DNA from 4 places in the Methylophilus sp. DMC18 genome. Region 4 is predicted to be linked to each of the others. Evidence: predicted binding sites of a transcription regulator. Region 4 holds the regulator's gene; each other region holds the start of a gene.
The links. The regulator sigma-54, encoded in region 4, starts transcription at its own class of promoters, with help from an activator protein. The targets are predictions, from matches to a motif close to TGGCACNNTTCCTGCT.

Region 1: a site for sigma-54 is predicted at 3,054-3,069, ahead of ppc (phosphoenolpyruvate carboxylase). Genes of this name have one in related genera too.
Region 2: a site for sigma-54 is predicted at 2,232-2,247, ahead of nifE (nitrogenase iron-molybdenum cofactor biosynthesis protein NifE). Genes of this name have one in related genera too.
Region 3: a site for sigma-54 is predicted at 2,007-2,022, ahead of ssuD (FMNH2-dependent alkanesulfonate monooxygenase). Genes of this name have one in related genera too.

The regions. Positions count from the first base shown of each region.
Region 1 is NZ_JBQUZE010000002.1:5,828-11,837, reverse strand. It holds gene ACT53G_RS03875 (CsbD family protein) at 1-123, shown strand, start outside; gene ppc (phosphoenolpyruvate carboxylase) at 243-3,023, opposite strand; gene ACT53G_RS03865 (hypothetical protein) at 3,347-3,568, shown strand; gene ACT53G_RS03860 (hypothetical protein) at 3,576-3,830, opposite strand; gene gloA (lactoylglutathione lyase) at 3,823-4,230, opposite strand; gene ACT53G_RS03850 (YfhL family 4Fe-4S dicluster ferredoxin) at 4,291-4,545, opposite strand; gene coaD (pantetheine-phosphate adenylyltransferase) at 4,580-5,068, opposite strand; gene rsmD (16S rRNA (guanine(966)-N(2))-methyltransferase RsmD) at 5,125-5,685, opposite strand; gene ACT53G_RS03835 (PLDc N-terminal domain-containing protein) at 5,822-6,010, shown strand, end outside.
Region 2 is NZ_JBQUZE010000001.1:140,232-146,241, reverse strand. It holds gene hscA (Fe-S protein assembly chaperone HscA) at 1-917, shown strand, start outside; gene fdx (ISC system 2Fe-2S type ferredoxin) at 914-1,252, shown strand; gene nifE (nitrogenase iron-molybdenum cofactor biosynthesis protein NifE) at 2,282-3,712, shown strand; gene nifN (nitrogenase iron-molybdenum cofactor biosynthesis protein NifN) at 3,726-5,150, shown strand; gene nifX (nitrogen fixation protein NifX) at 5,170-5,580, shown strand; gene ACT53G_RS00705 (NifX-associated nitrogen fixation protein) at 5,986-6,010, shown strand, end outside.
Region 3 is NZ_JBQUZE010000004.1:22,330-28,339, forward strand. It holds gene ACT53G_RS10065 (acyl-CoA dehydrogenase family protein) at 1-829, opposite strand, end outside; gene ssuD (FMNH2-dependent alkanesulfonate monooxygenase) at 838-1,971, opposite strand; gene ACT53G_RS10075 (sigma-54 interaction domain-containing protein) at 2,537-3,577, shown strand; gene ribA (GTP cyclohydrolase II) at 3,564-4,211, shown strand; gene ACT53G_RS10085 (hypothetical protein) at 4,213-4,827, opposite strand; gene ACT53G_RS10090 (putative bifunctional diguanylate cyclase/phosphodiesterase) at 4,942-6,010, opposite strand, start outside.
Region 4 is NZ_JBQUZE010000007.1:4,942-10,951, reverse strand. It holds gene gltA (citrate synthase) at 1-166, opposite strand, end outside; gene ACT53G_RS14090 (anhydro-N-acetylmuramic acid kinase) at 350-1,477, opposite strand; gene tyrS (tyrosine--tRNA ligase) at 1,602-2,840, shown strand; gene ACT53G_RS14080 (RNA polymerase factor sigma-54) at 2,886-4,430, opposite strand; gene lptB (LPS export ABC transporter ATP-binding protein) at 4,437-5,180, opposite strand; gene lptA (lipopolysaccharide transport periplasmic protein LptA) at 5,189-5,803, opposite strand; gene lptC (LPS export ABC transporter periplasmic protein LptC) at 5,862-6,010, opposite strand, start outside.

The sequences.
Region 1 (6,010 bases), on a different contig from region 4:
GACTTGGATGTGATCGAAGGCAAACGCGACCAAGTCGCAGGTAAAATCCAGGAACGCTATGGCATTACCAAGGATGAAGCCGAGAAACAGCTCAAAGCCTGGGAAGACAAACACCGCCACTAAGGCCCGTGCCATACCCACTTAGCATGATATAACGTTTGGCGTTTTAGCATCATTGTCTAAGCAGAGGCGCCCCGCAGGACAAGCCCAGCTTGTCCTGCGTTGTTTCTGCCTATCAGGCCTTAACCTGTATTGCGCAAACTGGTAGCAATGCCATTAATGGTCAGCGGGATGGCCCACTTGAGTTTTTCATCGGTTTCGCCATTGCGGTAACGCTGTATCATTTCTACCTGCAAGTGATTAAGCGGATCCAGATAGGGCAAGCGGTCGCGAATGGATTTGGCGATCACCGGCTGAGTGGACAGACGTTGCGTGGTGCCCAGCAGCAGATTGACCGCGTCGGTGGTCAGTTTGTGTTCGTGCGCAATGCGGCTGAAAATTTCTTCGCGCAAGGCCTTGTCAGCCAGCAAATGGGCATAATGGCGCGCCACGATCAGGTCTGTTTTCGCAAGCACCATATCGACGTTGTTAATCAGGGTATTAAACAGCGGCCAGTGTGCCTGCATCTCCAGCAACATTTCCAGACGTGCCTGCTTCAAGGCTGGGTCGTGCGCTAAAAACTGGTGAATGGCGCTGCCCAGACCATACCAGCCTGGCAGCAGCAAGCGGCACTGCCCCCATGAGAATCCCCACGGAATCGCCCTTAAATCCTCAATCCGTCGCGTCGATTTGCGCGCGGCGGGCCGGCTCCCCAGATTGAGTCCGGCAATTTCCTCAATCGGCGTGGTATTGAAAAAGTAATCGGCAAAGCCCGGGGTTTCATAAACCAGGCTACGGTAGCTGGTCATCGCGGTGGCTGAGAGGGCTTCCATCACGCTTTCAAACGCACGCCGTTTGGCGGGCTCCAGCTGGTCGGCCGGGAACAAGGTGGCATCCAGCGTCGCCGCAATCAGGGTTTCCAGATGCTGGCGGCCGACCACCGGGTCTGCATAACGCGTGGAGATGATTTCGCCCTGTTCGGTCAGGCGAATCTGGCCATCGACGGTGCCGATGGGTTGCGCCATGATGGCCTGATAGGTTGGGCCACCGCCGCGGCCAACCGTGCCGCCACGGCCATGGAACAGGCGCAACTTGACGTTGGCCTGGTTAAACAGTTCCACCAGCGAAATTTCCGCTTTATACAACTCCCAGTTCGAGGTCAAAAAACCGCCATCCTTGTTGCTGTCCGAATAGCCCAGCATGACTTCCTGCTCATTGCCCTGGAAACGGATCACATGCCGGATGCCGATCAGGCTCAGCCATTTGCCCATGATCATGGGCGCGTCGCGCAAGTCGGCAATGGTTTCAAACAGTGGCACGATATTCAGATCAACCTGAATATTGGCCGAGCCCCACACGCCGCGCAACAAGCCAGCCTCACGTTGCAGCAAGGCCACTTCCAGCAGGTCAGACAAGGTTTCAGTGTGCGAAATAATATACTGGCGTACCGCATGCTCACCAAAGCGCTGGCGCACCTCGCGTACGGCTTCCAGCACGCCGATTTCCTTGTGCACCAGCTCGGAATATTGCTGAAAAGGCGAAAACAGCAGGCGCGGTTGCTTCAGTTCTTCGAGCAAAAGGCCGATTTTCTCTTCCTCGTTAAAACTGGCGTAGTCAAAATCGTAGCCCGCCTTATGTAACAGCTCGCTAATCACCGCTTCATGCACGTCAGAGGACTGGCGGATATCCACGGTGGCCAAATGAAACCCAAACGTGACGATGGCTTTAATCAACTTGCCCAGCCGCGGATAAATCAAGGCCTCGCCATGGTGACGGCGCAAAGAATCGGCAATGGTCTGCAAGGGGTGCAGCAAGGCCTCAGGATCTTCGTAAGGCTCGTTGCCGACTTCTTCCGGCAAACTCCAGCTGGCATCGGGTAGCAAATGGCTGGCGGTCACCAGCAAACGGTCATGCACGCCATTAAGCGCGAGCCGGTAGGGTTCATCCAGCCGATGCGATGACTGGTCGCGCGAAGCTTTCGCCAAGGCCAACACTGCGTCATCCACACCAACCACGCGCGTGGACACAGCCAGCTCGCGCTTGAGCGCGGCCAGCTCTTGCAGATAGAACTTGAACAAGGTGGTGGCCTGCAGGCGCACACTGTCGCGCAAGGTGGTGCCATTCACAAACGGATTGCCGTCACGGTCGCCACCAATCCAGCTACCCATGCGCAAAATACCTGGCAAGTCCATGCCGGGCAGCCAATCTGCCAGGTCGCGCTCGATATCCTGCAGGATTTCAGGGATCACATGTAAGAAGGTACTTTCGTAATAGGTCAGTGCGTTTTCAATCTCATTGAGCACACTGAGCTTGGAGTAGCGCATCATGCGGGTTTGCCACAAGGCCGACACCGCACCTTGCAATAACAGCTTGTTGCGCGCCAGTTGGCGCTCAGACACCATGTGCCCACGCTGCCCCAGCAACTCCGCAATCAGCTGCTCAATGTCCAGCACACTTTTACGCTGCACCTCGGTCGGATGCGCAGTCAGCACTGGTGAGATCAGGGCGTCTTGCAACAGTTGCTGGATTTTTTGCGGCGCGATGCCAGAGGCCTTGATTTGTGCCAGCGTGTGCGACAACATGCCAGGCGCAGGTGTATTTTGCTGGCAATGGCCGAGTTCCTGTCCGTAAAGATCTTCGGCCAAATTCACCAGATGTTTGAAATAAGCCAGTGCACGTACCACGCGCACCGTATGCTCCAGGCTCAGGTCAGCGAGCAACTGCTCAAGATCTAACGAAGCCTGCTGGTCATGGTTCTGGTGAAAACGCAATGCGGCTTGCCGGATGGCGGCAATTTTCTGCGCAACCGCTTCGCCCTCCACCTCCAGAATGGCCTGATCAAGTAAATCACCTAACAACTGAATATTGTTGGACAGCCGCATTTCCGCCGTTAGCATGGCGTCGGCTGCAAGTTTTTTTATCATGATGCCTCTCCTCTAGCTTAGGTTATCCCTAGCAACAAGCAGGCCATCTAAAAAAAAGATTTTTTTACTTTAAAATCAGCGTATTGGAAGAAACGAAACTCAAGCGCCATATACGAAGTGACTCACATGCACTGCCAACAGGCAAACCGGTGCACCGATTTGGGCCTCGAATCACATGGGCAACAGTCGCGTTGAACCCAGACTTTCCATCAGGCCCTGAAACGGCAAGGCCGCACAGTTTGATGGATGTTTTGCGGAAATTTGCACTAGCAAAGACGCCACGACTATGCATCACACTCGGTTTCCTGAGGCATAATAGACAGATGAAATGCATCAATCTCGATCATTGGATGGCACAAATCCTGTCCGTCTGGCAGTCGTTGGCCGCGCAGAGCGTTTGGCTGCAGGATGGCTTTTTGCTGCTGATGTGCCTGATCATCGGCTTGCTGCTATTCCTGTTTGGGACCGTGATCGGCTTGTTTACGCAATCACTGTGGGGCATTTTTACGACGGGTCGCCAGGGCAGCGACGAAGAGCACAAGTAAATAAGCGCTATTCTGGCGTCAGCCAGCGGGCAATCGCGTCGAGCTCTGCCGCGCTGTCGCTGTCAAAATCTGCATACTGATGACCGCCGGTTCTGGCATACCAGTATTCACTATTCCAACGGTCACCTTCTATTTTATGCAATACCGCATGTATCCAGTTGGCAGTGGGGTCACTATACGCCTGCGCAATTTGATGTGCGCCATGCCAGTCTCCGGCTTGCGCCAGCCTCACGGCCTGCAATAACAATGTCCGGTTAGACATGCTTGGGATATTCAATCGTCCCCTTCTGGATGAATTCGATTTTATAGCCGTCCGGGTCTTCGATAAAGGCAATGACAATGGTGCCGTGTTTCATCGGCCCCGCCTCGCGCACCACTTTGCCGCCCTTGGCCTTGACCAGCTCACAGGCTTTATAGGCATCGTCCACCTCAATTGCCATATGACCATAGGCGGTGCCCATGTCATAAGTGGTTTTGCCGTAGTTGTAGGTGAGCTCCAGCACGGTGTGGTCGTACTCGTTACCATAGCCGACAAACGCCAGTGTAAACTCGCCGTCAGGATAATCCTGGGTACGGATTAACTTCATGCCCAGTACGCCAGTATAAAAGTCGATGGAACGCTGCATATCGCCCACGCGCAACATGGTATGTAAAATCCGCATTGATGTCTCCTTGATCTCTAATTTTTTTAATCTGTTGTGGACGTAACCGGCCCACTCGGCTTAACCCCGCGTGGCAACAATGCGCTGATATTTCTCCAGCAATTGCTCCTTGGTTTCGCGCCGCTCAGGGTCTAGCGGAATGCAGCTGATCGGGCAGACCTGCTGACATTGCGGTTTATCGTAATGGCCGACGCACTCGGTACACAAGTCGGGGTTGATTTCATAAATTTCTGCGCCTTGCGAGATGGCTTCATTCGGGCACACGGGCTCGCACACATCGCAGTTAATACATTCATCGGTAATAAATAAAGCCATGATTTTCTTTACATCGCTACAGAGGCGCCATCACTCAGGCAATCGCCAGTTTTTGCTTGATTGCCCGTTCGACGCCTGGTGAGACAAACTGGTTCACATCGCCTCCCAGGCGCGCCACTTCACGCACCAGGCTGGAGGAAATAAACATGAACTCTTCCGCCGGGGTCATGAACAGGGTTTCCAGTTTGGGATAGAGCTTGCGGTTCATGCCGGCCAACTGAAACTCATATTCAAAGTCACTGGCCGCACGCAGGCCACGGATCACCATCTGCCCGCCCTGCGCCTGCACAAACTGCATGAGCAAACCGTCAAAGCCGACCACACGGATGTTATCGCCTGCAAACACCGACTCTGCCAGCGCAACCCGCTCTTGCAGGCTGAACAAGGTTTGTTTGCTGGTGCTGCCAGCCACCGCCACAATCACTTGGTCAAACAGCTTGGCCGCCCTGCGCACAATATCCTCATGCCCCAGGGTGATGGGATCAAAGGTGCCTGGATAGACGGCAATTCTGGTTTTACTCATCGCTTGCTTCCGTAATCATCGTTGTGTCGTTGCTGGCTGCCGCTGACTTGATTGCCTTAATCCGTACCAGCAGCCGCATCGGCTGACGCGGGTTGCAGCAGGTGAAAATAGACCTGACCCGCTTTGCCTGATTTGACCACCTGCCAGCATGCATCAGATTTTAACGCATATTCAGCCTCAACATATAGCCAGCCTTCAGGCGCCAAATGTCTGGGCAGCACGGGCAACAATTGCGCCAGCCAGTCCTGGCGATACGGCGGGTCACAAAAAATCACGTCAAACGGCTGTTGATTGCTGCCCAGAAAAGTTCTGGCATCCATTTGCTGGATGCGGGCCTGGGTCGCTTCCAGCAAACGCTGGTTCTGGCACAAAGCCGCATAAGGCGCTTTGGCCAATTCGAGCATGGTGACCGCTTTGGCATTGCGAGACAGCGCTTCAAACCCCAGGGCACCGGTCCCCGCAAACAAATCCAGGCAGGTTTTTCCTGTCAAGTCCTGGCCCAGCCAGTTAAAGACGGTTTGCCGCACGCGGTCTGGCGTCGGGCGTAGCCCTTCGGCATCGGGAAACTTGAGCACACGGCTACGCCATTTCCCGGCATTCAATCGTACCTGATTCATGAGCGGTGGTTGATTCGAATAAATAAAGCAGCATTATCCCAGATTTTGCATCCCGACTACCCATGGCCTGCGCTAAACCGAGGGTGCACCCAAGTCATCGTGTTATGATTTCGTTAATTCATCAAGGAATATTGCTATGGAGTTCTTATTTGGCTTTGGTCTGCTGGGCGGCGTGATCGCGCTGGCGCTGTCACTGTTTTGGGTATGGATGCTGATTGATTGCCTGGCCAATCAAAGTGAAGACAAGCTGGTGTGGTTTCTGGTGATTTTCTTTTTAAACCTGCTGGGGGCCTTTTTATACTACTGGCTGGCGAGAAAAAAGCGC
Region 2 (6,010 bases), on a different contig from region 4:
CACTGCGTGATGCAGGCTTGCAAACAAACGACATTCAGGGTGTGGTGCTGGTCGGTGGCGCCACCCGCATGCCGCAACTGCGGCAAGCCGTGGCCGATTTTTTCAAACAGCCACCGCTCACCAACCTCGACCCCGACCAGGTGGTGGCGCTCGGTGCCGCCATGCAAGCCAATGCGCTGGCAGGCAACCGCTCAGACCAGGAATGGCTGCTGCTGGATGTCATCCCGCTGTCGCTGGGCATGGAAACCATGGGCGGCCTCAGTGAAAAAATCATCCCGCGCAACGCCACCCTGCCCACGGCACGCGCACAGGATTTCACCACCTTTAAAGACGGCCAGACCGCCATGAGCTTTCATGTGGTTCAGGGCGAACGCGAACTGGTGGCCGAATGCCGCTCGCTGGCCCGCTTCGAACTGCGCGGCATCCCGCCCATGGTAGCCGGCGCCGCCCGTATCCGCGTCACTTTCCAGGTCGATGCCGATGGCCTGCTGTCAGTCTCCGCCATCGAGCAAACCAGTGCCGTTGCCGCCCAAATCAGTATCAAACCCTCTTACGGCCTCAGTGAAGACGAGATCACCCGCCTGCTACGTGCGGGTGTCGAACACGCCGAACACGACAAGCGCATGCGCGCCTTGCGCGAAGCCCAGGTGGAAGCCAGACGCTTGCTGGACGCCACCGAAACCGCCATGGCCGAAGACGGCCACAACCTGCTCAGCAAAGCCGAATGGGACCATATCTGGCAACATATTTACGCGCTGGCGGAAACCCTGATCATGGGTGACAGCAACAAGATCGAAGACCTGCGCAACGCCACCGAAGCCCTTAACAACGCCTCGTCCACCTTCGCCGCGCGCCGCATGGACCAAAGCATACAGCAGGCACTCACTGGCCAGCATCTGGAAAGCCTGACCGTATGACTCAACTCACCATCCTCCCCCACCCCGAGCTTTGCCCGCAAGGTATGCAGATTGAAGCCAAACCCGGCAAAGTGCTGTGCGATACCCTGCTAAACGCGGGCATTGCCCTGGAACACGCCTGCGACGGCGTGTGTGCCTGTAGCACCTGCCATGTGATTATCCAGCAGGGTAATTCCAGCCTAGCGGCGGCCAGTGATGAGGAGGAAGACCAGTTGGATAAAGCCTGGGGGTTGACGCCGCAATCGAGGCTGGCGTGCCAGGTGAAGATAGGCAGTGAAGCGTTGACGATTGCCTTGCCGAAATATAGCTTGAATCATGCCAGAGAGATGGACTAAAGCGCTTGCCCCTCAAAGTCGAGAAAAAGTGATTCTTCTGATTTTTTATAGATTAGCTGTAGGATGGGCATGAATGCCCACACAGAAGTGCGTTATATGTAATATTCTTTTTCGCCTGTAGGCGAGTCACTTTCTGGTGCTTGTCCCCCAGTACTTTGGTGCTCTGTTGATACGCGCCTTTTCGCCTGTAGGCGAGTTACTTTTCTTTGCTTGCACAAAGATAAAGTAACCAAAAGAAAGTGCACCCCAGCTTCCGCTTGTTTCCTGCGTTGCTCATCAAAATAAGCGCTCGCGAAACTCATCCTAGCGGCCTGCACAAAACGCAGGCCACCGCGGGATTCGAACAGCCGCTCGCTTGATCTTATTTTGCCTGCGCTACTCGGCGCGGCAGATGGGGACCCCGAACACCCGATGAGCGCAACGATCCGTGGATTGAAGAAATGAATTGGTGTTTTTCAACGGTCCAAACTTCTACGCTGTGAGTTTGGCGAGACAGATCCCATCCCATCACGCTGAGTAGCGGAAACAAAGTAAGGAAAAAGGGAGCGACTGTCTGAGCTCCGCGGCAGCTTGCGAAGTGTGCAAGCTGCTAGGGCGAGTTTCGTGACCGCTTACTTTGTTGAGCAACGCAAGGAAGCCGAAGGCCGTGATGGCTGGGTGCCCTCTTCTTTGGTTACTTTCTGTGGGGCAAGCAACAGAAAGTAACTCGCCTACAGGCGAAACAAACCGTATTAATAAACCCAAAAAACTAAACCAACTCGCCGACGTTGAATTCACCAACTATCAAAAAATCAGAACAATAACGTTCTACTCAATCAAATGGCATCGCATCATCCAGTACCTCAACGTGTGGGCATGCATCTCACCCTACAACATGCCATCTATCCCCACACCGATTGTCGCATTTGTCTGCTTTCCGACATTCAATCACTTCAAATAATGTTGTTTAAATTCATACAGTTAAAACACATACACAGCGTGGCACACTCCTTGCAATAACCACAACAAGAACTCCACAGGTGTCTTGTCATGGCAAGTTTGAACGAAAAAATTCAGGACGTGTTTAATGAACCCGGCTGCGATAAAAATCAGGCCAAGGATGAAAAAGCACGCAAGAAAGGTTGCACCAAGCAATTGACGCCTGGCGCTGCCGCCGGTGGTTGCGCGTTTGATGGTGCCAAGATCGCCTTGCAGCCGATTACCGATGTCGCTCATCTGGTACATGGGCCGATTGCCTGTGAAGGTAACTCCTGGGATAACCGTGGCGCCAAGTCCTCTGATTCCAGTCTCTATAGAACTGGCTTTACCACCGACATGAACGAACTGGATGTGATTTATGGTGGTGAAAAACGGTTGTTCAAGGCGATTAAAGAAGTCATCACCAAATATGACCCGCCTGCGGTGTTTGTTTACCAGACCTGTGTGCCTGCGCTGACCGGGGATGACATCGAGGCGGTGTGCAAGAAAGCCAGCGAAAAATTTGGCAAGCCGGTGATCCCGGTGAATTCACCTGGCTTTGCCGGACCAAAAAACCTGGGCAACAAGCTGGCGGGTGAGGCCTTGCTGGAGTATGTGATTGGCACACAGGAGCCTGAGTACACCACGCCGTACGACATTAATATCATCGGTGAATATAACCTGGCCGGTGAGTTATGGCAGGTCAAACCGCTGCTGGATGAATTGGGCATCCGCGTGCTGGCTTGTATTTCAGGCGATGCCAAATACCAGGAGGTGGCGCAGTCGCACCGTGCCAAGGCGGCGATGATGGTGTGTTCCAAGGCCATGATTAATGTGGCGCGCAAGATGGAAGAGCGTTATGGCATTCCGTTTTTTGAAGGTTCGTTTTACGGCATTGGCGACATGAGCGACAGCTTGCGCCAGATTGCCCACCTGCTGATACAGCAAGGTGCAGATGCCGAGTTGATGACGCGTACCGAAGCAGTGATTACGCGTGAAGAAACCCGTGCGTGGGCGGCGATAGCCGACTACAAATTGCGCCTGAGTGGCAAGCGCGTGTTGCTGATTACCGGCGGCGTCAAATCCTGGTCTGTGGTGTCAGCCTTACAGGAAGCAGGCATGGAGGTGGTGGGCACCAGCGTCAAAAAATCCACCGAGGAAGACAAGGAAAAGATCAAGGAAATCATGGGCGAGGATGCCCACATGATAGACGACATGCGGCCACGCGATATGTATGCCATGCTCAAGGAAGCAAAGGCCGACATCATGCTCTCGGGTGGGCGCAGCCAGTTTGTGGCGCTCAAGGCCAAAATGCCGTGGCTGGATATTAACCAGGAACGTCACCATGCGTATGCGGGCTATGTGGGCATGGTGGATCTGGTCAAAAACATCACGCAATCGCTGTATCACCCGGTGTGGCAACAGGTGCGGCAACCAGCGCCGTGGGAAACGGCGGTCAGCAGCGATGAGCCGCCACTGACCAGCGGCGACATCGCGGCCTGAAGGGAGCAAGACCATGGCACAAGTACTCAGCCCCGGTAAAGCCTGTAGCGTCAACCCGCTCAAGATGAGCGCACCCATCGGGGCGGCGCTGGCCTTTATGGGCTTGCAGCACTGCCTGCCTACCCTGCATGGTTCACAGGGCTGTACTTCATTCGGGCTGGTATTGTTTGTGCGGCATTTCCGCGAAATGATCCCCATGCAAACCACGGCCATGAGCGAGGTCACCACCATCCTTGGTGGCATGGACAATATCGAGCAGACCATCGTCAATATCTGGAAACGCAACCAGCCGTCCATCCTCGGCATCGCCTCTACCGGGCTGACCGAAACCAAGGGCGATGATGTGGATGCCTATCTCAAGCTGATTGCGCAAAAACACCCCGAGCTGGCCGACATGCATATCCTGTATGTATCGACACCTGACTACGTGGGCGCGTTTCAGGATGGCTGGAGCAAGGCGGTGCTGAAAATAGTGCAGCACTTTGCACAGCCTGTGAGCGTGCGCCATGCGCGCCTCGTCAATGTGCTGGCTGGCAGCCATTTAACACCGGGCGACTTGCAGGAAATTCGCGACATTGTCGAACTGTTCGGTCTGGAGGCGGTGATAGTGCCCGACATTTCCGGCTCGCTGGATGGCCATATTCCAGACGACTTTACACCGACTACACTGGGCGGCACCACTCTGGAGCAGTTACAGACCCTGGGTGCGGCTCGCTATACCTTGGCCATTGGCGAGCAAATGCGCCCCGCCGCGCAAGCTTTGGAAGCCCAATGCGGCGTGCCTTATCGCCTGTTTGACCGCCTGACTGGGCTGGCCGCCAGTGATGCTTTTGTGCAATCTTTATCTGAGCTGACTGGCACACCCGTCCCGATGAAATTGCGCCGCCAGCGCAGCCAGTGTCAGGATGCCATGCTGGATGCGCATTTTTATACCGGCGGCAAAACCGTCGCCATTGGTGCCGAACCCGACATGTTGTGGAGCTACGGCCAGTTTTTGCTAGAGATGGGCTGTGACTTGCGCGCGGTGACCACCACCCACTCGCCGTTATTGGCGCAACTGCCTATAGAACAGGTTCAAATCGGTGATCTGGAAGATCTGGAAGTGCTGGCACAAGACTGTGACCTGCTGCTCACCCACTCGCACGGCAGGCAACTGGCCGAGCGCCTGCATCTGCCTTTTATCCGTATCGGCATCCCGACTTTTGACCGTATCGGCGCCGCACACAAAGTTAGCGTGGGCTACCGGGGCACGCGTGATCTGGCATTTGAACTGGCCAACACCTTTCTGGCACAGAGCCATGAACCAGCCCCTGATCACTGGTATCCCGCACCAGCAAGCGAGGCTGGTGCCGCCACCGGCTGCAACAGTTGTACGCCTGCTGGCAGTTGCCACAGCGCAAGCGACATGCATTTAGAAAGCACTGTGCATTTCAGTTAACCCCGTAAAGGAAACCCATATGAAAGTCGCATTTGCTACACAGGATTTAAAACGGGTCGACGCCCACTTTGGCTGGGCCAAGCACCTGGCCATTTATGAGCTGACGCCAGAAAGCTGGACCTTTTTGCACTCGGTGCCCTTTGATGGCGATTTAAAAGAAGACGGCAACGAAGACAAGCTGGCGCCCAAGCTGGAAGTCATTAAAGACTGTGCGCTGCTGTATGTGGCGGCCATCGGTGGCTCTGCCGCTGCCCGTGTGGTGGCGCACAAGATACACCCGGTCAAAGTCACCGCCGATGAACCGATAGACGAAATTTTAGGCAAATTGCAGGATGTGCTCAAAGGCACCCCACCCCCCTGGTTACGCAAAGCCCTGCTTAAAGACCAGGCCACAACGGTCGATTTTGATGAGGAAGAAGAAACGGTATAGGTTTTAAAGGCTATTTACCACAGAGACGCCGAGAACACAGAGCAGCAAGTGCATTCAGCAAACTAAGAATTTCTCTGTGACTTCTGTGCGCTCTATGGCTAATAAAGGTTTTAAAGGCTTTTTGAGCCACAGAGGACACAGAGCGCACAGAGGTAGAACCGGATAAATGTTTGGCCTGTGCTGTGATTAAAAAATGATTTCGTAAACGCAATGATTCGCCAATAAAACACAAAAGCAGCAAGTGCACTCAGCAAACTAAGAATTTCTCTGTGACCTCTGTGCGCTCTGTGGCTAATTAAAGCTTTTAAATTCATTTTGAGCCACCAAGGACACGGAGTGCTCAGAGAAAACCGAAGGCGTTTGCGTGTTAATGCGGTAAGCAATATTTATTTATAGGAGAAAAACATGACAGCAGTCGCCGAAGCGCCAG
Region 3 (6,010 bases), on a different contig from region 4:
ACGAAGCAGACCAGACCCGGCTGCTGCCACGGGTGTATTTGGCGCCCTCGGCCAGCGCCCCTTCGGCAATACCCAGGTAGATATTGGTAAAAATCAGCTGGGCCACCAACGAACGCAGACTGGCAAACGACGAACTGAGTGGACCAGGCTGCATGAGTAAGTCATGATCTTCCACCTTGAGCTGGTTAAATTCGGCGCTACCACTATCGGTCTGGCGCTGGCCAATATTGTCCCAGTCGCCCTTGAGCGTAATCCCTGCGCGACTGGTCGGCACCGCAGCCACCAGAAATTTGCCGCTGCCTTCTTCTATGGCAGACGCGATCAGGAAGTCAGAATCCATGGAGCCGGAGCAAAAACTTTTTTGCCCGTGGAACACATAACCGCCGTCTATCTTGCGTGCCACCGTGCGCTGGTCCAGCGGATTGAGGGCATTACCCCACCACAGGTGCTGTTGCGCAGTGAGCTTGAAATAATGCTGCCATTGCGTCTCGCTGCCATATAAACGGATAGACGCCAGCATCAAAAACTGGAATGCAAACACCTGTGCAATTGAGCTGTCGACGCGGGCAATCTGGCGGATGATGCGGTAAGTCTGCGTCCAGCTAGCGCCCAAGCCCCCGGCCTGTTGCGGAATCCACAAGCTGAGTAAGCCACTATCACGCACCGCCTGGCGCTGCAGGTAAGGTGTACCGCCTGCGACATCACGCTCAACCGCAGTGAGTGCCAGATAATCGCAAAGCTGTTCTGCGCGCTGCTCTGGGGTACCGTGAAACACAATGCCGTGCTCCGCCTCAACGGCGGGCTGGCGTAAATTCAGAGCCAAAGTCATCTTCCCCCCTACGCAGCATGCTTAACAGATTGGGCTGCGCCAAACGGGCCGGTGAGATTGGTCGTAATGCTAACCTCATGTGGGGCCTGTTGCTGGAGCGGCAAAAGCGGGAACAATAATTCAGCGACACGGTAAGCCTCCTCCAGATGTGGGTAGCCTGAGAAAATAAAATAATCAATGCCAAGCGCCTGATACTCTTTAATGCGGTCAGCCACTTCTTGCGGATTGCCCACCAGCGCAGTGCCGGCACCGCCGCGCACCAAGCCCACACCGGCCCACAGACTCGGGGAGACTTCGAGCTGGTCACGACGGCCATGATGCAAAGCCGTCATGCGTTTTTGCGCCACAGAATCAAAGTTGGCCACCGCGGCCTGGGCGGCGGCTATGGTGTCATCGGTGACCTGCGAAATGAGCGTGTCGGCGGCTTGCCAGGCTTGCTCGCTGGTCTCACGCACAATCACATGCAAGCGGATACCAAACCGGATATGGCGGCCTTTGGCTGCCGCGGCCGCACGGATCACCTTGATTTTTTCGGCCACGGCGGCAGGCGGTTCACCCCAGGTTAAATGCACATCAATATGCTCGCTGCTGAGTTTGATGGCGGCCTCGGAAGCACCGCCGATAAACAGTGGCGGGTAAGGTTTTTGTAGGCTACCGGTCGGTAAGCTGGCCCCTTTCACACTTAAATATTCGCCTTCAAAATCCACGCGCTGCTCGCTCAGTACCGAGCGCCAGATAGACAAGAACTCCTCAGCCTCAGCATACCGCGCATCATGATCGAGAAAGCTACCCTCGGCTTGCTGTTCGGCCGGGTCACCGCCCGCCACCACATTAATCAACAGACGCCCGCCTGAAATGCGATCGAGTGTGGAGGCCATGCGTGCCGATACCACCGGTGAAATAAACCCAGGCCGTGTGGCGACTAAAAACTTGAGCTGGCTGGTTTCATTGATCAGCGCCGAAGAAATCACCCAGGCATCTTCGCAAGAGCGGCCAGACGGCACCAGCACACCGCCATAGCCCAGCCGATCTGCCGCTTGCGCAATCTGCTTCAGATAAGAAAACGTGGCCGGTCTGGCGCCCTGGCTGCTGCCAAGATACCGTTGATCGCCATGCGTGGGTAAAAACCAGAATATTTGCATCGACTACCCTTTACAACCCATTCAACAGAAATAACAGCTTGAAAAGTGCAAAGTCCATGCCACAAATAAAGTGCTTTTAATTCAATTACTTAAAAAAATTATTTTTTTGATTGCTGCAAAATCAGCAACTTGTTCAGCAGTGCTGCTGCGTTTGCAGCACCCTGCATCGATTTCAGCAGGCGGATGTAGAGCAGTGCCATTTGCATACCTCACGCAGCAATAAGCAACCACAAGTCCTCCTTTTCTTAACCCCATGATTTGATGGCATTTATTGTTTTAACCCGTCATCTCATGCCTGCGGTAGCACGACCTCGGCCTGATTGGCATGCATTCTGCTAATTCAGACGGGTAATTAAATCATTATTTCTAATGAGAGATTTATTTATAACTTTAAAGAATATGAATAGCGCCATTACTTATTGGCACGAAATTGCAGCCTGGATTACTGTATCTGGGCTTAACTCTATGGAAAGACAGTGAGATCCTCACGATGGCAAATCTATTAGCAAACGATTTTTATACGACTGAACACGACACGCAGTTTGAGCAACAGCGTCTGTTAACCATGCCGAACTCGCGGGCCATGTCGACATCGATTCGAGCGACCGCGCAGGTGTTTGAAGATCCGAAGTCGATCGCCTTGCTTAATCGCATCAAGCAAATTGCCCCCAGTGACGCCAATGTCTTGATCATCGGCGAAACTGGCACGGGCAAGGAGCTGATTGCCCGCCATGTGCATGCCTTGAGCTACCGTAAATCCAAACCATTTGTCGCGGTGAATTGCGGGGCGTTCTCGGAAACACTGGTCGAAAGTGAATTGTTCGGCCATGAAAAAGGCGCGTTTACCGGGGCAGTCACCGCCAAAGCCGGCTGGTTTGAAGAGGCGAATGGCGGCACGCTGTTTCTGGATGAGATCGGTGATTTGCCGCTGAGTCTCCAGGTGAAGCTGTTACGTGTACTACAAGAGCGGGAAGTGGTACGGCTAGGCGCGCGCAAACCAACCCCGATTGATGTGCGGCTGATTGCAGCGACCAACGTACGCCTGGAAGAGGCCGTGCTGGCTGGTAACTTCAGGGAGGATTTATTCTACCGTTTACGCGTTGCGCACCTGGAGCTGCCAACCCTGCGCAACCGGCCCGGCGATATTTTGCCACTGGCAGATTATTTTGTTGGCGAATATACACGGCGGTTGGGCTACGCCACCATCCGCCTCGATGACTCGGCCAAGCAAAAATTATTGCAACATAGCTGGCCAGGGAATATCCGCGAACTCGAAAATGTGATTCATCACTCCTTGCTAATTTGCCGCAACAATGTGGTGCGCAGTGAGGATTTACATTTGTCCTCGATCTCGCTACACCGACCCAAAGCGACACTGCAGGCCTTGCCCAGCGAAGCAGATACTGACTCGCTGGAGGCGTCGCTGCAGCAGTTGTTTGAAACGGGCAAAGCGCAGCTTTATGACTATGTGGAAGACACGCTGGTACGTGCCGCCTATCAGCATTGCCACCATAATCAGGTGCAAACCGCCAAGCTGCTGGGCTTGAGCCGCAATGTGTTGCGCGCCAAGCTGATTAAAATGGGAGCGATCAATGCGCTTAAATAAGCTTGCCTCTGTGCAAACAGCAGCCATCGAAAGCGGCAGCCTGCGCTGGAAAGCCAGTGCTCACTTACCGACAGAATATGGGCAGTACCGTTTACACGCGTTTGTTGATATGCACAGCGGGCAGGAGCAAATCGCGTTGGTGCTCGGCGAGGTCAGCGGTCAAGCCAGAGTGCTGACCCGCGTGCACTCTGAATGCCTGACCGGGGATGTGTTTGGCTCACAGCGCTGCGATTGCGGCGAACAGTTCAAACGCTCGCAGCAACTGATTCAGGCGCGTGGCAATGGCATTATTCTGTATCTGCGCGGACATGAAGGGCGCGGCATCGGCATCAGCAACAAGGTGCAGGCCTATGATTTGCAAGACACCGGCTTGGATACGGTGGCGGCAAACCTCGCCCTGGGCCTGCCTGTAGACCAGCGAGCATATGATGATGCCGCCAGTATGTTGCAGCATTTTGAGGTGAAGTCGATTGAGTTACTGAGTAACAACCCGGATAAGTCGCGCGCCCTCACCCGGCTGGGCATCATGGTGGAGGCCGTGACGCCGTTAGAGATCGCAAGTAATCCAGCCAATGCCGACTATCTGGCGACCAAAAAGCACAGACTGGGGCATCACCTGAGTTTGGTGCCTTAGGCTAGACGCTCAAGCGTTGCAACAGCTGCTTGAGTGTGGCCTCGATGGGCTGGCGCACGGCGGGTTGTTCTAGCAAAGACGGCAGCGGTGCCCGCTGCAGGCGTGCCTGCAAATCCTTAAGCTGTTGCTGCAACTGCTGCAGTTTTTGGCGATCGCGTTGTGGCGGGATTTCAAACTCATTTTGGCTGCCATAGCCTTCAAACAGCAAGGTTTCTATCCCCACCACCAAAGCCAGAATACGGTCACCACCAAACGCTTCGTCGAATGCCAGGTCTATCGCGGTCATGCCCTGCAAACGGCGGATCGCCTCAAACTTCCAGTTGGCCTTGCCATCAAATACCCATTCCGTCATTTCGCGCGGCCCGACCTGCGTGCTTTTCGCCAATTCCTCTGGATGTTCGGTATAGAGCTGCAACATCAATGCCCGCAAGTCATCGGTATGCTCACTCATGGCTTGCTTGGGGCTGAGCTCTGCGCGCTGCGCCGAAGAGGGCGCCACCTTTTTTGCGGTGCGCGCTTCCGCCTGTGGCAGAGACAGCATTGCCCACAGGCCGATCACCCATACGCAAACCCTGAAACAAGCACACCCCCTGAAGACTGCAGAATTCACCAACATGCACGCCCTTTCACCGTCAATCAAAGGTCACAGTGTAATCAGCCGCAGTTGCGTGGGTCTTGGGAGATTTTCCTTTTTACAGTCACCGCCAGGCTAGGGTTGGGAATATGCTCGTCAGAACAGGCCCGAGGTTGAATGCGCAACTGGCGAAAGCAGCGGCGAAGGCAATTGTTCAAAGGCCTGTACAGTTAAAGGTTTGCTAAAAAAATATCCCTGGTATTTCATACAGCCCTTGCTATGCAGGTATTCGAGCTGCTCTATCGTTTCCACCCCCTCAGCAATCAGGGTCATTTTGAGATGCTTACCCAGATTCACCAGCGTATCGACAATCGCCTGGTCACTTTCATTATTCAGCAAGTCGCGCACAAAGGATTGATCAATTTTTAATTGCTCAAATGGCAGGTGCTTCAAGTAGTTTAATGAAGAGTATCCGGTGCCAAAATCATCCAGCGACCAACTCATGCCAAATGCCTGCAATGCGCGCATTTTCTGGATCGTATCGTCTACTTCGTTTGCCAGCATGCTCTCTGTGAGCTCCAGTTTAATCTGGCCGGGATTGGCGCCGCTGCGCGTTACAATCTCCTGCACCTCTTGCACAAAATCGGGCTGGCGCAGCTGCGAAGTGCTCACATTCACCGCAACACTCAAGTGGGACAAATGCGGATGATCAGACCATTTCACCAACTGTGCACAGGCTTCTTTTAATACCCAATTACCAATCGGCAAAATCAGACCGGTTTCTTCCGCGGCAGTGATGAAAACACCAGGCGGGATCAAGCCCCGTTCAGGATGCTGCCAGCGTAGCAACGCTTCAGCGCCAAAAATATGACCCTGAGCATCGACCTGCGGCTGGTAATGCAAACAAAAATGCCCTTTGGCGAGTGCTTCACGCATATCCTCATACAGCCCACTACGCAAGGTAATATCGGACTGCATCACAATCAAGGCAATCCCCAAAATACCTAAGGCGGCAATATTATTCATCCATGCCCCAACCGCCCGAATTTCAGGATTTGCAATCAAAGATGCCTGGGTAATGCCAATGTCAGACGAACCAAAAATCAAACATCCCAACAGCATGAGCAACGGAAAAATCACGCGCAGATAAATGCCCTCTTTACGGAACACCAGCGATGATCCTGCGGCAATCGGCAGATAATACATATGCACCGAGCGGACCACC
Region 4 (6,010 bases):
CAGATGTACACGATGCGGTAGACATGAAGCCAGGATCAAACGTGAAATAACCATGTTTGCCCAGGCTGCGGATATCAATCACATCCGTGCCCAGTGAGCCTTTTAATACTGGTAGCTCAATTGCGCTACTATCGTTGTCAAATGTAATGGTCGCCTTGGTAGCCATAACGTACTCAGTCTTTAATCAAGTTGGTTAAATTATACGCAATCGTTTTGTTTTATCACCGCTTGTGCGGTGACTGTCGCGGAAAAGTTAAAAAAACAATCAAAAGCCTGCACCAGATGTAATCAAGTCACTGGTGCGTTTGCACTGCTTTTGGGAATCATTGCTACGCGTCGTTGCCGGTGCTTAGTTGGGGTAAACGGCACCCAGAATGCGTGGCCCCGCCGCGCCGGTGACAGCGGCCAAATTGCCTGGCAAATGATCTACACAGCGTTGCGCCAGCCAGGCAAAGGCGACCGCTTCCACCCAGTCCACGCCAACGCCCAATTGATCCGTCAGCTGTATGGACTGGCCAGACAGCGCCTGCAGTCTATTCAGCAAGGCCAGATTATGGGCACCACCCCCACAGACGTAGACTTCCTGAGCCCCTGGGCAGAATCGCGTCAGTGCATCGGTGATGCTCACTGCTGTTAACTCAAGCAAAGTACGCGCCACATTTTGTGCACTGTCGGGATACTGATGCAGCAGTTGCATTAACCAGGTGTCGTTAAACAGGTCACGTCCCGTACTTTTGGGCGCGGCCAGTGCAAAATAAGGATCGGCCAACATGGCATTGAGCAAGTCTGGATTAATTTTCCCGCCCGCTGCCCAGTGCCCGCCCGCATCATAGGGCTGGCCTGTGTGTTGCTGCGTCCAGGCATCCATGAGCAGGTTGCCGGGTCCCGAGTCAAAGCCTGTGACTTGTCCGTGTGCTGGCAGATCACTCAAGTTGGCAATGCCGCCGATATTAATGACGACGCGATGCCTGTCTGCACTCGTAAACACCGCCTGGTGAAAGGCCGGCACTAACGGTGCACCTTGGCCGCCAGCGGCAATATCGCGACTTCTGAAGTCGCCAATGACCGTGATCCCTGTTAATTCTGCCAAGCGGGCATGGTTGCCCAATTGTATGGTGTATGCCATGCCCTCTGCCAGTGTCGGACAGTGCCGGATGGTCTGGCCATGGCAACCGATGGCTGTCACGGCCTCGGCACGGATGTCGGCGAGCTTAAGCAGTTGCTTGACGGCTTGCGCGTAGAGTTCTGCGAGCTGGTTAGCAACCACTGCGGCCTCGTGTAACTCGTTATTGGCGGGCGTGTGCAAGGCCAGTAGGCGCTGTTTAAGCGCGTCAGGGTAGGGCAGAAAATAGGTGGCCGTTTGTGTCAGTTGCTCGCCCCGTTGCGAGGTGAGCACGGCATCCACCCCGTCCAGGCTGGTACCGGACATCAGTCCAATAAACAAACGTGGCTGGGAGCGATCGGCAGAAACTTGCATGGGTGTCATTTTAACACTGCTCCAGCCGCGCTTACAGAAATGCATGGGATTACGTTAAAATAGCTGTTTTACTTATTTGAGACGGTGCCATCAGTGCGCATCGTTGTATTTGACGGATACCCGCATGACCGATACCAAACAACCCTCATCTGAAGTGCCAGCATTGAGCCCAGAAATTGCCAAGGCGTTGGCCATTATCAAGCGTGGCGCAGATGAGTTACTGATCGAGCAGGAGCTGGTCGAGAAACTGAAAACAGGCAAGCCGTTACGTGTGAAAGCAGGCTTTGACCCTACCGCGCCCGACTTGCACCTGGGTCATACCGTCCTCATTAATAAATTGCGCCAGTTGCAGGATCTGGGCCATCAGATTTTATTCCTGATCGGTGACTTTACCGGCATGATTGGTGACCCGACTGGCAAAAGCGCCACCCGTCCACCCTTAACCGTGGAGCAGGTCAAGGCCAACGCCGATACCTATGCCGCACAAGTCTTCAAGATTCTTGATCCTGCCAAAACCGAAATTGTCTTTAACTCCAACTGGTTAAGTGAACTTGGCGCGGCGGGGATGATTAAACTGGCTGCCAGCCATACCGTGGCCCGCATGCTGGAGCGCGATGACTTCTCCAAACGCTTCAAGGGTAATCAACCGATTGCGATTCACGAGTTTCTGTACCCGTTACTGCAAGGATATGATTCGGTCGCCCTGCAAGCGGATCTTGAGCTCGGTGGTACCGACCAGAAGTTTAACCTGCTCATGGGGCGTGAGTTGCAAAAGCAGGCCGGCCAGTCGCAGCAATGTGTGCTGATGATGCCGCTGCTGGAAGGGTTGGATGGCGTCAATAAAATGTCTAAATCACTCGGTAACTACATTGGCATTAGCGAGGCGCCAGAGACTATTTTTGCCAAGATCATGTCGATTTCAGATGAACTGATGTGGCGCTATATTGATTTGCTGTCTTTTGCGACGCTGGAAACCATTGCCGAATGGAAGGCGCAAGTCGCCAGCGGTGAAAATCCCCGCAATATCAAGGTCGGCTTTGCCCAAGAAATTGTGGCGCGTTTCCATGGTCAAGCCGCGGCTGAAAAAGCCTTGCAGGACTTCCAGACCCGTGCCAAAGGCGGCATCCCGGATGACGTGCCCGAAGTTGAAGTGACCATTGAAGGCGAGAGCATCGGCATTAGCCAATTGTTAAAACAGGCGGGCTTGGTTGAAAGCACCAGTGAAGCCATGCGCGCAGTGCAGCAAGGCGGCGTCAAGCTCGACAGCGTCAAGGTGGATGATAAGAATCTGCCTTTGACTAAAGGTGTGACAGTGATCGCCCAGGTGGGTAAACGTAAATTTGCCAAGATCACAATCAGGTGATTTGAGCTGAGAAACAAAAAAGGCCGCATCTGCGGCCTTTTTTGTTTAGAGCGTTTTGCGCAAGTTCGCGGGCGGAATATTCAGGGACTCGCGATATTTGGCTATGGTACGGCGGGCAACGACGATACCTTGTTGTGCCAGTGTGTCGGTGATCTGGTTGTCCGACAAAGGCTTTTTCGGGTTTTCTTCGGCCACCATTTGCTTGATCAAGGCGCGGATAGCGGTGGCAGAGCAGGAGCCGCCTGCATCTGTGGCCACCGAGCTGCCAAAGAAGTATTTGAGTTCATAGACGCCACGCGGTGTGAGCATATACTTATGTGTGGTGACGCGGGAAACTGTGCTTTCATGCAAGTCGAGTTCTTCGGCGATTTCACGCAGCACCAGTGGCCGCATGGCAATTTCACCATGTTCAAAGAAGTTGCGCTGGCGATCTACAATGGCTTGTGACACGCGCAAAATGGTCGAGAAGCGCTGCTGGATATTTTTAATCATCCACTTGGCTTCCTGCATCTGGCTTTGCAGGTATTGGCCTGAACTCTCGCGGTTGCGCTTGAGGATGTCCGCATACATCTGGTTGATGCGCAGTTTGGGGATCACGCCATCATTTAAGGAGGCGACCCAAATGCCCTTGATTTTTTTAACCACCACATCGTGCTGGATAAAGTGATCGTGACTAAAGCTGGAAAACTCGCTGCCGGGTCTGGGGTTTTGCTGGCGGATCAGGTGCTGCGCCGCCTTGAGTACCGCTTCATCGCAACCAAGCACCTTGCGCAGTTTGACAAAGTCTTTGTTGGCCAGCAGCGCCAGGTGGTCTTTGGCAATGGCAATGGCAGTTTGCAAGTGTGGCGTTTCTTGCGGCAAACGCGTCAGTTGCAAGAGCAGGCACTCGCGTAAATCGCGCGCACCAACGCCTACAGGGTCCAGATTCTGGATCAGCTTGAGGGCGGTTTCCAGTTCCAGCAGCTCGACCTCAAGTTCGAGCGGCAAGTGCTCTACAATCTCCTGCAGATCTTGCTCCAGATAGCCATCATCAGTGATGCTATCCAGTAGCAGTTTGACCAGGCTCATGTCTCGTTGCGACAAATGTGCCAGTTGTATCTGGTCAATCAGATGCTCGCGCAAACTGATGCTGGTGGTTTCCTGTCTGGAAAAGTCACTGTCTTCGTCTTCCTGATGATTGCGTCCGGCTTCGTCCCAGTTGCTGGTGCTGCCAAACTCTTCATAATCATCTTCAAACTCTGGCGGCGTGAATTCCTCGTTTAAATTGGGCAGGTCGCTCTCGCTCCCGCCCAGCTCATCGTGCAAGTCTTCACGCAGACTTTCTGCCGGTGCGGTGATCTCTTGCTGTGTTGCCATGTCAAACGAGCTGGCATCTGTCGGCTCAGCTTCTACAGTGGGGGGAGGCGGTGTGTTATCTTCAAACTCGCCTTCTTCACCGTCTGACATTTCCAGTAACGGGTTTTCCTGCAGGATGGTTTCCAGTTCCTGGTTCAGTTCCAGCGTGGAAAGTTGCAGCAAACGGATCGATTGCTGCAGCTGCGGCGTCAGCGCCAGATTTTGCGAAATACGTAATTGCAGGTTCTGTTTCATGACGGATTACAGCCTAAAATTCTTGCCCAGATACACTTCACGCACACCTTCGTTCTGAATGATTTCATCGGGCGTGCCTGCTGCAAACACAGCGCCTTCATTGACAATATAAGCGCGGTCACAGATATCCAGCGTTTCGCGCACATTGTGGTCGGTGATTAAAATACCAATATTCTGACTGCTCAGGTAGCGGATGATTTTCTGGATTTCGATCACCGCAATCGGATCAATCCCGGCGAACGGTTCATCCAGCAAAATAAATTTAGGGTCAGTGGCCAGGCAGCGCGCAATTTCAACGCGTCGACGTTCGCCACCAGACAAGCTGACGGCCTGACTGTTGCGGATGTGCTGGATATGCAATTGATCCAGCAAGGACTCAAGCCTCGCCTCACGCTGCTCTTCCGTATAGGGACGGGTTTCAAGAATGGCGAGGATGTTGTCGGTTACGCTGAGCTTGCGAAAAATGGATGCTTCTTGGGGCAGATAAGCCAGGCCCATGCGCGCGCGCTCATGCATGGGCGCGCGGCTCACGTCGGCGCCATTCAGCGTAATGTTGCCTTCATCCAGCGCAACCAACCCGACAATCATGTAAAAGCTGGTGGTTTTGCCTGCCCCGTTGGGACCCAGCAAGCCGATCACTTCGCCACTGCGTAACTCAAGCGTCGTGTTTTTGACGACGGTACGGCCCTGATAGGTTTTTTTCAGGCGGTTGACCTGCAAATGGTTCTGATCTGCTGCCATGGTTTCCATCTTTATGCTTACTCTTTGCCTTGCTCACCAGTGTTTTCGGCAGGGGCAGGTTCGACCTTGAGTTGCAAGGAGCGATTCATCCGTAACCCCTGTTGAGAGGTTGGCTTGTTGTCAATGACAGGCGGTGTGGTTTTATTTTTAGGCTGTATGGTGGCCTTGACGCGGCTGCCAGCCGTTCCGTTCGGGTTGGCTTTTGTGCCGCCAATCACCTCGGCATACTCGGCGTTGGCGTCGTAGCTAATGTAGTCCCCGGTCACGATGTCTTCACCACGTTTAACCCAGGCATTGGTATACAGTTGCACTTTATCCATGCGGGCGTTGTATTCGATACGTTGACCACTGCCTTGCATCCACTCGTCTTTACCGGTGCGTTTTTGCTTGAATGTGGTGGGGTTGCCGGTACAGGTGCTATGTTGAAAGCCGTCCTGATCCTCGCGTACGATCATTTTGTCCGCCTTGATTTGCAAGGTGCCCTGATTAAGAATCACGTTGCCCGTGTAGATACTGATTTTTTTAGCATCGTTCACGGTCACGGTATCCGCCTCAAGCTCTATTGGTTGATCTCGGTCGGATTCTTCGGCCAGCACACTCAGCGGCATGGACAATAGCGCCCATACGCTCATGCAGATCGCTAAAAATAAGGGCTTGTGCGTGTTCAACTCATTTCTCCATAATCAACGGTCATTGGCGTTCTGTGTTTGACGCCTGGGCCGGGCTTGCCAAATTGCTGGCGACGGGTGGACGCTCATAATGCACATGCACCCGGTTAAACAATTGCATGGTATCAGCCCGGTTATCAAAACGCATGCCCGTGCCTGTAATCACTGTCG